Regions from separate parts of the Shewanella sp. 4_MG-2023 genome, predicted to be linked through region 2. Evidence: predicted binding sites of a transcription regulator. Region 2 holds the regulator's gene; each other region holds the start of a gene.
The links. Region 2 encodes sigma-54, which starts transcription at its own class of promoters, with help from an activator protein. Its sites were predicted from a motif close to GTTGGCACGNNNNTNGNNT; they were not measured.

Region 1 (3,332 bases), on a different contig from region 2:
ATAAACGTACCCAACTGGTAGGCCAAAATAGACTGGAGTTACTGCTTTTTAAACTTAATGGTCGCCAACGTTTCGGTATCAACGTTTTTAAAGTAAAAGAAGTATTACAGTGTCCTCCACTGACAAAGTTACCCCGTTTAAGCCCAATGATTAAAGGCATTGCTCACATTCGGGGCTCGACTATTTCAGTGATTGATTTAAGTGCGGCAACTGGTGGCCGTCCGTTGGCATCGACTGAAAATTGCTTCATCATTATTGCTGAGTATAACCGCAGTATTCAGGGCTTTTTGGTTAGCTCAGTAGAGCGCATTATTAATATGAATTGGGAATCAATTATGCCACCGCCACAAGGGGCTGGGCGCAACTCTTATTTAACTGCAGTAACCGAAATCGAAGGTGAATTGGTTGAGATTTTAGATGTTGAAAAAATTCTTGATGAAATATCACCAGTAAAAACGGAATTAAGCCAAGCTGCCAGTGATGCTATTACCATTGATAAAGAGCAGCATTACCATATTATGGTGATTGATGACTCTGCAGTTGCTCGTAAGCAAATTATCCGTTCATTATCGTCATTGAACCTGCAAATTGACACCGCTATTGATGGTAAAGATGCCTTAGAGAAATTAAAAGCGATTGCCACTGAGATGGATAATGTTGCCGATGAAATTCCACTGATTATTTCAGACATTGAAATGCCAGAAATGGATGGCTATACCTTAACGGCGGAAATTCGCGACGATCCAAAACTTAAAGATATTAAAGTGGTGCTGCATACTTCATTAAGTGGCGTGTTTAATCAGGCCATGGTTGAAAAGGTCGGCGCAAACGACTTTATCGCTAAGTTTAATCCCGATGAGTTAGCGTCAGCGGTCAACAAACATCTCATTTTATAATAATTCAATCGAAAACCTAGGGCTGATGATTCACCATAGGTTGTAGATTTCACGTTTGTTACCAAGCGCTCGGTAACCAAACAAAGCGGCGGCTTTAGATTGCAAACAATGTAAAGCGCCTCTTTAAAATAGGATGTAAAAGTGCCGAACAAATCACTTGCTGAAGCAGAATATAATCAGTTTAAGCTTTTTTTAGAGCAACACAGTGGCATTGTATTAGGTGACAACAAGCAATATTTAGTAAAAAGTCGCTTAGCGCCTTTAATGGGCAAGCATGATTTGCCCTCATTATCGGAAGTGGTTAAGCGCTCAATGAAGCCAATGGAGCGGCATTTACGGGCGGAAGTGATTGACGCTATGACCACAAATGAAACTCTGTGGTTTAGAGACAAATACCCGTTTGAATTACTTCATGATGCTTTATTACCTGAATATAGCCGCTTAGGTCGGCCGTTAAAAATATGGTCAGCCGCTTGCTCGTCAGGGCAGGAGCCCTATTCATTGGCAATGACTATTTTAGAGTATCAGCAGCGTAAGCCGGGGGCATTGCCTGGTAGCGCGACGATCCAAGCCACCGATTTATCACCTTCAATGCTAGCGCGTTGTAAAAAGGCCGAATATGACAGCTTAGCCTTAGCCCGTGGGCTATCAGATGAGCGAAAGCGACAATTTTTTGATCCAATGCCGTCAGGTCATATGAAAGTGAAAGATAATGTTCAGCGGTTAGTGAATTTTAGAAGTCATAACCTGCTTGAAAGTTATAGCTTATTGGGTAAGTTCGATATTATCTTTTGTCGTAATGTGTTGATTTATTTTTCTCCAGAGGCAAAAGCTAAAATTTTGCGGCAATTTGCTGCCGCCCTTAATCCCAATGGGATTTTATTTTTAGGGGCGTCAGAATCTATCTCAGGTTTAAGTGATGAATTTACGATGGTGCGTTGTAACCCAGGGATTTACTATCAAAAGAAAAATATATTGTAAGTTTATGAATTAATATGTTTTTAGTTAATAAAATGCCGACTTACGTCGGCATTTTTCATTTTTATCCTTTCTCATCTTAAAACCGCAATATTTTGGCATAAGGTTTGCTTTGTTAGTGACAGTTAGCTGATGGAGGCAATTTTATGGCGATTAATTTTGAAAATGGTTTAGGGGTACATCAATACTCGTTGGGCATACGTGCTCAAAGGGCTGAAGTGCTATCTAGTAATATCGCCAATGCCAATACCCCGGGTTACAAAGCTCGTGATGTAGACTTTGCCTCTGCCATGAATAGCGCCCGCTCTCATCAGCAAGGGCTGCAAATGAGTCAAACAACTGACAAGCACTTTGACCTTAAAGCGTTAAGCCAAGAGCATGTGCAGTTTCGGGTGCCAAATCAGCCAGACACAGGTGACGGTAATACGGTGGATATGCAAGAAGAGCAATCTGCATTTATGCAAAACTCTTTGGAATATCAAATGTCACTGGGCTTTCTTGAAAGTAAGTTTTCTGGCATGCGTAAAGCCATTAGAGGTGATTAATTATGAGTCTTTTTAATATTTTTAATGTGTCAGGCTCGGGTATGTCTGCGCAATCGGTGCGCTTAAATACCACCGCCAGTAATATTGCTAATGCCAACACAGTATCAAGCAGTGTCGGTGAGACCTATAGAGCTCGTCATCCTATTTTTGAGGCTGAAATGGCCAAAGCCAGTCATCAGCAAAATAGTTCTCATAGTGTCAGTGTTAAAGGCGTTGTAGAAAGCGATAAACCGTTATTAAAAGAATTCTCACCTAATCATCCAATGGCTGATAACGATGGGTTTATTTATAAACCCAATGTCAATGTGATGGAAGAAATGGCCGATATGATTTCTGCTTCTCGGTCATATCAAATGAATGTTCAAGTGGCTGATGCCGCCAAATCAATGTTGCAGCAAACGCTTCGTATGGGTAAGTAATATGAATTTAGTTGGAGGTAAACAATGAGCCTCGTTAATCCTTACAGTAGTCAGTCATTACCGCAGTTGCAGACGTCTACCACGGCTTCCACCGTCTCCACTAATTCAGTGGCGACAAACTCACAAACTACACAGGTATCAGACAGTAGCTTTTTAGATAGCCTAACTGCTGCGCAATCAGCTAGCACCACCGAAACTGGTGAAGCTAAAAGCCAAGAGCTAACCCAATCGGATTTCTTTGCGCTTTTGAGTCAACAGCTGTCAATGCAGGACCCGTTTAAACCTGTTGAAAACGATCAGATGATCGCACAAATGGCGTCCTTCGCGACCGTTGATGGTATTGCCAACTTAAATGCTGAAATTTTGAATTTGAACAGTGTGATGAGCTCAAGTCAGGCATTACAAGCCTCGGGCTTAGTGGGGCAAAAGGTGCTCATTCCATCAGATATTGGCCATGTCTCAGAAGAAAACCCAGTCATTAACGGTGTCATTAG
Region 2 (3,332 bases):
TGACTCAAAATGTACCACTAATTCTTTATCAAAACTGCCTAGCAAGATTTGCCGAACATGATCGCTCAATTCGTAGATATTAGTTTGCGAGGTGTCGATATAGTGATCAACCATTTTGGCTATGGGTTCGAGTAACCGCCCCTCAAGCTTAATGGCTTCTTGTAACGAAATTTGATTCTTAGACAGTGGGTGTAATCGGCGGGTCTCACTAAAACGCTTCAGTAACACTTTATCGTTGGCGTTTAAAAAGAAACTGGTAATGCTGGTATCGTCAGACAGTAAAGCAATTTGCTCTTTGAGTACTTTGCCTTGCTCTTCGATATTACGCACATCGACGCTAATGGCGACAAGCTCGTTACTATCTTTAAGCTGTTCAAGCAGGCTGCCAATCAGTGGCAGTGGCAGGTTATCAACACAGTAATAACCTAAATCTTCAAGCACTCTCAGTGCGACTGATTTTCCTGAACCTGAACGTCCCGATACGATGACAAGTTTCATGCAGTAATAACCTGATAAAGTTCTGTAGCGTCATGACTCTTTCGAAGTCGTTTAAGTATCAATTTATCACTGAGTTTCTCTGCCATGCTAGATAATGTGCTTAGGTGTTGCTGGCACTGATCTGCAGGTACAAGAAGCGCAAATAAAATATCTACAGGTTGCTTGTCTATGGCATCAAAGGCGATTGGCTCTTCGCATTTGATTAAAATAGCAATGGGTTCTTCGATATTATCTAAGCGCCCATGTGGAATTGCTATGCCATTTCCTATACCTGTACTGCCCATTTTTTCACGCGCTATTAGACTTTCAAAAATAGCCTGTGAAGAAAGGGTTGGGTACTGGGCAGCCATTAAATTGCTGATTAATTCCAGTACCTTTTTCTTACTGCCCGGAGTGGCACAGGTAGTGCACGCCGGCTGCAGGATGGTACGAAGTTCCATCGTTAATGCTTAGTGAGTTTCTCTTTATGTTTAATTACCTGACGGTCTAGCTTATCTATCAGGGCGTCTATTGCCACATACATATCAGCGTTACGCGATACAGCAAACACTTCACCGCCTTTTAGGTGCAGTTTGGCTTCGGCAATCTGTTGTAGCTTTTGAACATCGAGCACAACGTGAACATTATTGATCTGTTCGAAGTGTCGTTCAAGCTTTGAAAATTTTGTTTGCACGTATTCCCGTAAAGATTGAGTTATTTCAATATGGTTTCCAGTCAGGTTAATTTGCATAGGTCATCCTCCAATAACAAAAGTTATAAGCTTTTGCGTTGGTTTGAGGGAGGGATGAGCATTGCCTCTCGATATTTGGCTATCGTACGTCGAGCAACGTTAATCCCTTGTTCAGCCAATAGTGTCGCCATTTTACTATCACTAAGAGGCTTTTTCGGGTTTTCTGCAGCTACGAGCTTTTTAATAAATGCGCGAATTGCTGTAGAAGAGCATTCTCCACCATCATCGGTACTTACATGGCTTGAGAAAAAATATTTTAGTTCAAAAAGTCCACGGGGGGTATGCATGTATTTTTGGGTCGTGACCCGTGAAATGGTCGACTCGTGCATTTCAACCGCTTCAGCAATATCATTGAGCACCATCGGCTTCATGGCTTCTTCACCGAACTCAAAGAAACCTTGCTGAAATTGTACGATACAGTTAGCCACTTTTAGTAAGGTTTCATTACGGCTATCGATGCTTTTGATAAACCATTTGGCTTCTTGTAAATGACCACGAATAAATTGGCTGTCAGCTTGGCTTGAACCGCCTTTGGCCATAGCTGCATATTGCTGATTAACGCCAATTTTAGGCATGTTATCGGGATTTAGCTCGACCACCCAGCGACCATTCTTTTTAAGTACAGTAACATCAGGAATGACGTACTCATCTTTAATGGGGGTAATTTGCAAGCCTGGACGTGGATTGAGCGTTTGAATAAATTCAATGGCTTCACGTAAATCATCTTCTTTAAGCTTGGTTTTACGCATCAGTAACCTAAAGTCACGACCGGCGATTAAATCAAGATGATCTTTAATCAGTAACTTAACATTATCTATGCAAGGAATTTCATTAGGGTATTGGCCTAATTGAATTAATAGACACTCACTTAAATCTCGCGCTGCAATGCCGACGGGATCGAAGTGTTGTACCCGTTTAAGTACAGCTTCAACTTCATCGAGTTCGATATCGTCAGTGCCTAAGGATTGCAAAATGTCTTCAACGCTCTGGGTGAGGTAACCGCGCTCATCAATGGCATCAATAATGGCGGTTGCAATCACCAAGTCATTTTCAGAAAAGGGAGTGAGGTTTTTTTGCCATTCAAGATGCTCATACAAGCCTTCACTGGTTTCGCCTTGAAACGGCATATCATTACCGCTCGATACTGCGCCAGAGCCAGAAGTCGGCGAGGCGGTATACACCTCATCCCATGTGGTATCCATAGGGAGTTCTTCAGGCATAGAATCTTTAGTGAGCGATTCAGTGGTATCAACCGTTGAGGTGTCTTTTTCTATGGTGACTTGGCTATTATCACTAAAATCGGTGTCAGTTTGCAGGGCGTTTTCTTTTACGGGCTCTTTGGCTTTAGTGAATTCGTCTTCAAGCTCTAATAGCGGGTTTGAATCAAGTGCTTGTTGAATTTCTTGCTGTAGCTCCAATGAGGAAAGTTGCAATAAGCGAATCGCTTGTTGCAACTGTGGGGTCATGGTTAAGTGTTGACCCATTTTGAGTTGGAGTGAGGCTTTCATGTACCGCTTGTCCCTAATTGAATTACATCATCGCGACGAACAGTGTGGGCGCTAGTTTATGATCCTAGAAAAATAGACTAGATTAAGGTTTGTTGTTGGCCGCGAATGCCATACTAAAAACTGAATAGTGCTAACTATAGCTTGAATTGTTCACCTAAGTATACCGACCTAACTTGCTGATTGACTAAGATCTCAGCAGGTGTTCCTTCAGCAATCAAGTTTCCGTGACTCACAATATATGCTCGCTCACACACATCAAGTGTTTCACGGACATTATGGTCGGTAATTAGCACCCCTAAACCACGGCTTTTAAGTTGTTGAATAATTTTCTTGATGTCGATTACTGAGATAGGATCTACCCCTGCAAAAGGTTCATCTAATAAAATAAACTTAGGATTTGCCGCTAATGCGCGTGCAATTTCAACTCGGCGACGCTCGCCTCCCGATAACGCCATACCTTGGCTATCACGGATATGAGTTATGTTAAATTCTTCTAATAAATGTTCCAGTTCTTCAATGCGCTGCTCATTTGATAAGCTTTTGCGAGTTTGAAGCACTGCCATTATATTATCGTGTACTGTGAGCTTACGAAAAAT
Region 3 (3,332 bases), on a different contig from region 2:
GCTCAGACCAATGCATTGACATAAACCCCAAGTCTGGCGCTTGGGAGTCATCTGCAACCACTCTTGCCACGGCAAAATTGGTTATTGATAAATTGGGGGCAGCAAAAGTTACCAAGTCGTCTTCAATTAATTTTAATTGCGCTAAAGTCGAAGGATGAACAGCAATAACAGGCTCTGGGATACTGGCTCTAAGCGCCGCAATATGACCTGTGCGGGTCATGGTGTGCCATTGATCTCGGCTGCGACCACTGTTTAAGCGTACTTGCCCAGCTGGCAAAGGGGCTATTTGGCAATCTGCAGTGGTTTCAATAAATTGCGCTTTTGATGATGCGGTGGCGAATATGCCATCGGCAAACAATCTTTGCTTATTGCCCCCTATGGCACCATGGTTAGCAGCAGGCCACTGCGTCGGTAGTAACTCATCATATTGCTCATCCGTTAAATCAGCCAAACCGCTTAAATCAAACTGCTTGCCTGGAAAAGATTGCTTTACAAGCTTAGATAACTGGGCAAATTCTTTAAAAACGGCAGCACTGTTTTTAAAGCTAAAACTTTGTTCAAAACCCATCGCTTTTGCGACTTCTGCCAAGGCCCACCAATCAGCTTTTGCAGTGCCTTTAGCTTGTATAAAGCCACGTTGGCGGCTAATCACTCGCTCACTGTTAGTGACAGTGCCACATTTTTCAGACCAACCCTGTGCAGGTAATAACACATCGGCTAATTGCGCAGTCGCAGAGTCTTGTGTTATCTCAGACACCACCACAAAAGGACAGGTTTCTAATGCCGCAGTTATTTTTGCAGTATTAGGCAATGACACCACTGGATTAGTGCCCATAATCCACACCGCTTTAATTGTTCCATCTGCCATAGCATCAAATAATTCAACGGCTGTGAGACCCTTATCAGTCGCGATCACCTCAGACTGCCAAAAATCTCCTAACACTTGACGCTCCGGCTCAGAAAACCCCATATGACAAGCAAGTTGTGTCGCTAAACCGCCCACTTCACGCCCACCCATGGCATTCGGTTGGCCTGTAAGTGAAAAGAAACCACAACCTTCCTTACCAACCTGACCAAGAGCTAAGTGACAATTGATTATCGCATTGCTAGTGTCAGTGCCTGCAATAGATTGGTTTACCCCTTGGCAGCTAGCTGTCATGACTTTTGCGTGAGAGATAAATAACTGATAGAAATCCTGCAACTGAGCAATAGGCACTAATAACGCTTGGGCAAGTGTTTCAACATCAGTGGCTTGACTGGCAACGTGTGCTAAGGTTTGAGTGAAGTTTTCAGTGTGCGCATCAATATATGGCTGATTTAACGCTTCATTTTTGGCAATGAAATTCAGTAAGCCATTAAATAATAACGTATCTGTCCCCGGCGCGATTTGAAGATGTAAGTCTGCTTGGCTTGCCGTAGCAGTTTTAGCTGGGTCAATTACGACAATTTTAGTGCCATAACGCTGGCGGGCTTTAATCATCCGCTGAAATAAAACCGGATGGGTCCACGCTGCGTTTGAACCCACTAATACTATTACTTGTGCCTGTTCAAAATCGTCATAACAACCCGCTACAACATCCTCTCCATATGCGCGCATGTGCGCACTTACAGCAGAAGACATACAAAGGCGTGAATTGGTATCAACATTCGCCGTGCCAATAAAGCCTTTGGCCAATTTATTAGCCACATAGTAATCTTCAGTTAAAAGTTGCCCTGATAAATAAAATGCAACTGAGTCTGGTCCATATTGCGCAATAGTTTGTTTAAAGGTGTCAGCAATTGTCGTGATAGCTTCAGGCCAAGCAACTGACTTACCAGACTTATATTTGGGATAACGTAAACTATTTGGCTGGACTAAGCTTTCTAATAAACGCTCACCTTTGGCACATAACTGACCTTTATTGGCTGGGTGAGTACGATCACCTTCAAGCTCAAATCCAATGTCGTTAAGACTGCTAGGGGTTACACTTATTCCGCAGCCGACGCCGCAATAAGCACAACTAGATTGGATATTAGACATGCAACTTCCCTTCACTGACTCAAATTCAATGACAATAACGTCGCAAATCTCGTGCCAATTGCTAACTTAATGATTTACAAACCGTTTACAAATAAGGCAAATTTAAAATCGCTACTTTTGTTCAACAAAAGTGCACCAAGCCGCACCAATAACGCACATGTCGTTGAAAACAAAAGAAAATTAATACCACTTTAGAGGTATACCGTATAGGTAGTGTGATAAATGCTAAGCCATGAATTGAATATTCATGTGGAATTATTCTTTGAGCTAATGTCGGCGGAAATATAAAAGTTATTTATAAACAGCAAAACTGGGGCAATAAAAAAGCGCTGAATTTCAGCGCTTTTAAACTTTGCTTAAAGCTAAATAATCATCAGTTATTTAGCAACGCGGCCATCATCATGGCAGCTATCACAAGTCGGTTTTTCACCAACATTCATGTCATGTGGTGCGTGACAGTCTTGACACATTAACATGCCATCATGTGGCGCATGGTTTTCATCCATTTCCGCAAGTGTTCCGTGACAGTCTTGACACTGCGCGAACTCATGCTCACCGTCAGCAGATGGCTCGCCATCAGCATGACAACTTTCACAGCCACCCATTTCAGCGTGGAAATCAGCTAAAACTTCATCTGCAGCGAATGCATTTGATGACAAAGTTACTACAGCTAAAGCTGCTGCAAACATTGCTACAAGTATTTTATTGCTCACTATTATACCCTCCAGTTACGATAGTCAAAAAGGCTCTAATAGAGAGACCTTTAATCGATATCAATTTTCAGAACGACTTTTTTAGGCTCAGTTATAAACTTAGCTAACACTGGTTAATTTAGCAACACTAAATAGTCAGCGGCAAAATTCAATCATCATCTCTGACACCTAAAAAGCGTTACATAATGTATCACCTTGAAAAGAAGGTTATATTAACGAGTTAAAATAAAAAGGGAAGCAATAAAAAAGGAGCTATTAAGCTCCTTTTATAACCAAGATCACATTATTAACTATTTCTAAGGGCGCTAATACGTTTTTCTAGTGGTGGATGGCTCATTAAAAAGTCAGTCATTGAACGTTTACCGTTAATACCTAATGCTGACATTTGCGCTGGCATTGCACCCGTTTCTGGGCCAGTTTTTAAACGCTCTAATGCCGCAATCATCTTATCTTTGCCAGCAAGCTTGGCCGCACCTTCATCGGCTTTAAACTCACGAATACGAGAGAAGTAAGCCACAACCATAGACGCTAAAATACCAAATAACATGTCAAGTACGAAAACCACAGCCATGTATGCAAACATACCAAGACCTTCACCC
Region 4 (3,332 bases), on a different contig from region 2:
CAACGTCAATACCATTGGTTTTAAAGAGTCTCGCGCTGAATTTGCCGATGTTTATGCTAATTCAATTTTTTCAAATGGTAATACCGCAGTGGGCGGCGGCGCAACCACAACTCACGTAGCGCAACAGTTTCAGCAAGGTAGCTTACTGTTTACCAACAACTCCTTAGATATGGCTATTAGTGGCGGTGGTTTCTTTGTTACTTCATCTGAAGCGGGCAGCCAAGATCATGCATTCACCCGTGCAGGTGCATTTAAAGTAAACTCAGAAAGTTTTATGACAGATTCAGCCGGTAACTATTTACAGGGTTTCCCTGTGGATGCTGATGGTAATTCGACTTCAGTGAGTTTAACCACCACCCAACCGATTAAAATCCCCGATACTGCAGGTAGCCCAGTGAAAACCGGTAACGTTGGTTTTCAAATGAACCTCAATGTTGGTGATGAAGAACTTGATCCAGCAAACTTTGATCCAGATGACGCAGATACTTACAATAACTCAACCTCAGTAACGATTTATGATTCACTTGGTGAGGCTCATATCTTGACCACTTATTTTGTTAAACCAGAAGGTGGTTCCCATACTGGTGAGAATAACTGGGTTGCCTTTTATGCTGTTGATGGCAAGCAAGTGGATATTGATGCGCCAACGGGTGGTTCATTCCCAACAGATACTACTGGTGATGGTATTGCTGATTCAACTGGTACCGCTGAAAACGCATCCGGCTGGAAAGGCTCAGTACTTACATTTAATGATGCCGGAACTTATACAGGATCTGATCCAGCGGTAGTGTCTACGGTTGAACTAGGTAGTAATGGCGCAGGTGTTATCGGCACCGGCGCTGACGGCTCGCAAAAGGTGAACATCGATTTTAATAATCCTACTCAATACGCCTCACCGTTTGAAGTGACAGAGTTAACCCAAGATGGCACCACAGTCGGGCGCTTAACCAATGTCGGTGTCGGCGATGACGGTTTAGTAACAGCCAGTTACAGTAACGGTTCAACCGTGCCATTAGCTCGGGTAGCATTAGTACGCTTTTCTAATGAGCAAGGCTTAACTCAAGTAGGTAATACCTCTTGGAAAGCCAGCTTAGACTCAGGCCCAGCACTAGCAGGTGAGGCCAATAGCGGCACTTTTGGTAGTATTCGCTCGTCAGCACTTGAGCAATCAAATGTTGATTTAACCACCGAGCTGGTGGATTTGATTTCAGCTCAACGTAACTTCCAAGCCAACTCACGTACCCTTGAAGTGAACAATACCCTTAACCAAACGGTATTGCAGATCCGCTAATTAATCTCGCGCTTTAGTAAACTCGCGCTTTAGTAAACTCGCGCTTTAGTAAAGAGTTGCCGCCATGGCAACTCTTTGCCTTATTGTTCACCTCATTCTTCACCTCGTTACCACAGCCATTAACCTGCCCAATATTGCTTATCTTGTAAATTTCCCCGCTGTTTATAACTGCAAATTTCATCTAAAACTCAAACCCTTAATTTTTTGGCACGTTGATTGCTAGTTCTGTGTATATCTTTTGTTATGAAGAAAGTTTGACGGAGCGGTAAATGGACAAATTACTTTATGTTGCCATGAGCGGCGCTAAGCAGAATATGAATGCTTTGGCGGTGCGAGCCAACAATTTAGCTAATGTGAATACTGACGGCTTTAGAGCTGATTTGGTTCAAGCACGCTCTATGCAAGCTTTTGGCGAAGGTTTACCGACTCGTGTTTTTGCAATGACAGAAAGCCCCGGGCATAACTTTGACTCAGGCCCACTTAAAACCACAGGTCGTGATTTAGATATTGCCGTTAAAGATAAAGGCTGGATAGCTGTGCAAGCTGCTGATGGCGGTGAAGCCTATACCCGTTCAGGCAGTCTAAATTTTGACACTACCGGCTTACTCACTAATGCGCGTGGCAATCCGATTATGGGGGAGGCTGGGCCAATTGTGCTGCCACTGCCGGTTGAAAAAGTGCAAATCTCCCCTGACGGTATTATCTCGGTTAGACCCCAAGGCGCCACAGCCGACATAGTCGAAGAAGTTGCGCGGATTAAATTGGTTAACCCCAACAACGCCGACATGATGCGCGGTGAGGATGGCTTGTTTCGTTTAACCACAGGGCAAAACATCCCTAATGATCCCAATGTTCAAGTTGAAAGTGGCGCAGTTGAAGGCAGTAATGTCAATGCGGTATCTGAAATGGTGGCGCTAATTGATATTCAGCGCCAATACGAAATGCAAGTGAAGATGATGAAAAACGCCGAAGATCTTGATCGCGCCTCGTCAGCTTTAATGAGAATTAGTTAGGAGTAATTATTATGCATCCTGCTTTATGGATCAGTAAAACCGGCCTAGATGCCCAACAAACCGACATTTCGGTTATTTCTAACAACGTGGCCAACGCCAGTACCATTGGCTATAAAAAAAGCCGCGCAGTGTTTGAAGATTTGCTTTATCAAACCGTTAACCAAGCGGGCGGCGTCAGTGCTGATAACACCAAACTACCTAATGGCTTAAACCTCGGTGCGGGTACCAAAGTGGTTGCCACGCAAAAGATGTTTACCCAAGGCAATATGTTAACCACAGACAATGCCTTAGATCTAATGATTGAAGGTCCAGGCTTTTTTGAAGTTGAAATGCCAGATGGCACCGCAGCTTATACCCGTAACGGCCAATTTAGCCTAGATGAAAATGGCCAAATTGTGACCCCAGGTTCGGGTTATGTCATCCAGCCTGCCATCACCATTCCTGATGATGCCACTTCAATCACAGTGTCATCTGAAGGTGAAGTTTCAGTGAAACTTTCAGGTGCTACAGAAAATACCGTCATTGGTCAGTTAGCCATGAGCGACTTTATTAATCCATCAGGGTTAGACCCACTAGGGCAAAACCTTTACACCGAAACCGGTGCCAGTGGCACGCCGATTCAGGGCACGGCTTCATTGGATGGTTTAGGGGCTATTCGTCAAGGGGCGCTTGAAACGTCAAACGTTAACGTGACTGAAGAACTGGTTAACTTGATCCAAAGTCAACGTAATTACGAAATGAACTCGAAAGTGATATCAGCTGTTGATCAGATGATGTCTTACGTAACACAGAACTTATAAGCTTTGATGATAAGAGAGGGGATGATGAATAAGGTTTTAGTCTTAGCATCAGCATTTGTGATGCTGGGTTGCAGCTCAACTCAGCAAAAACCCATAGCCGATGATCCATTTTATGCGCCTGTTTACCCAGAAGCGCCGCCAACCCAAATGGTGTCAACGGGTTCAATTTACATGGATCATCAATCATCCAGTTTGTACTCGGATATTCGTGCCCACAAAGTGGGTGAC

Region 1: a site for sigma-54 is predicted at 1,969-1,987, ahead of flgB (flagellar basal body rod protein FlgB). Genes of this name have one in related genera too.
Region 3: a site for sigma-54 is predicted at 2,061-2,079, ahead of Q4546_RS02225 (nitrate reductase). Genes of this name have one in related genera too.
Region 4: a site for sigma-54 is predicted at 1,495-1,513, ahead of flgF (flagellar basal-body rod protein FlgF). Genes of this name have one in related genera too.

Annotation. Positions count from the first base shown of each region.
Region 1 is NZ_JAUORL010000011.1:31,735-35,066, forward strand. It holds gene Q4546_RS08040 (chemotaxis protein CheV) at 1-896, shown strand, start outside; gene Q4546_RS08045 (protein-glutamate O-methyltransferase CheR) at 1,038-1,877, shown strand; gene flgB (flagellar basal body rod protein FlgB) at 2,021-2,419, shown strand; gene flgC (flagellar basal body rod protein FlgC) at 2,422-2,838, shown strand; gene flgD (flagellar hook assembly protein FlgD) at 2,863-3,332, shown strand, end outside.
Region 2 is NZ_JAUORL010000027.1:3,694-7,025, forward strand. It holds gene rapZ (RNase adapter RapZ) at 1-498, opposite strand, end outside; gene ptsN (PTS IIA-like nitrogen regulatory protein PtsN) at 495-938, opposite strand; gene hpf (ribosome hibernation promoting factor) at 941-1,228, opposite strand; gene Q4546_RS14410 (RNA polymerase factor sigma-54) at 1,252-2,736, opposite strand; gene lptB (LPS export ABC transporter ATP-binding protein) at 2,871-3,332, opposite strand, start outside.
Region 3 is NZ_JAUORL010000003.1:65,267-68,598, reverse strand. It holds gene Q4546_RS02225 (nitrate reductase) at 1-2,020, opposite strand, end outside; gene Q4546_RS02220 (cytochrome c3 family protein) at 2,398-2,733, opposite strand; gene htpX (protease HtpX) at 3,020-3,332, opposite strand, start outside.
Region 4 is NZ_JAUORL010000011.1:35,544-38,875, forward strand. It holds gene flgE (flagellar hook protein FlgE) at 1-1,291, shown strand, start outside; gene flgF (flagellar basal-body rod protein FlgF) at 1,561-2,304, shown strand; gene flgG (flagellar basal-body rod protein FlgG) at 2,316-3,104, shown strand; gene flgH (flagellar basal body L-ring protein FlgH) at 3,129-3,332, shown strand, end outside.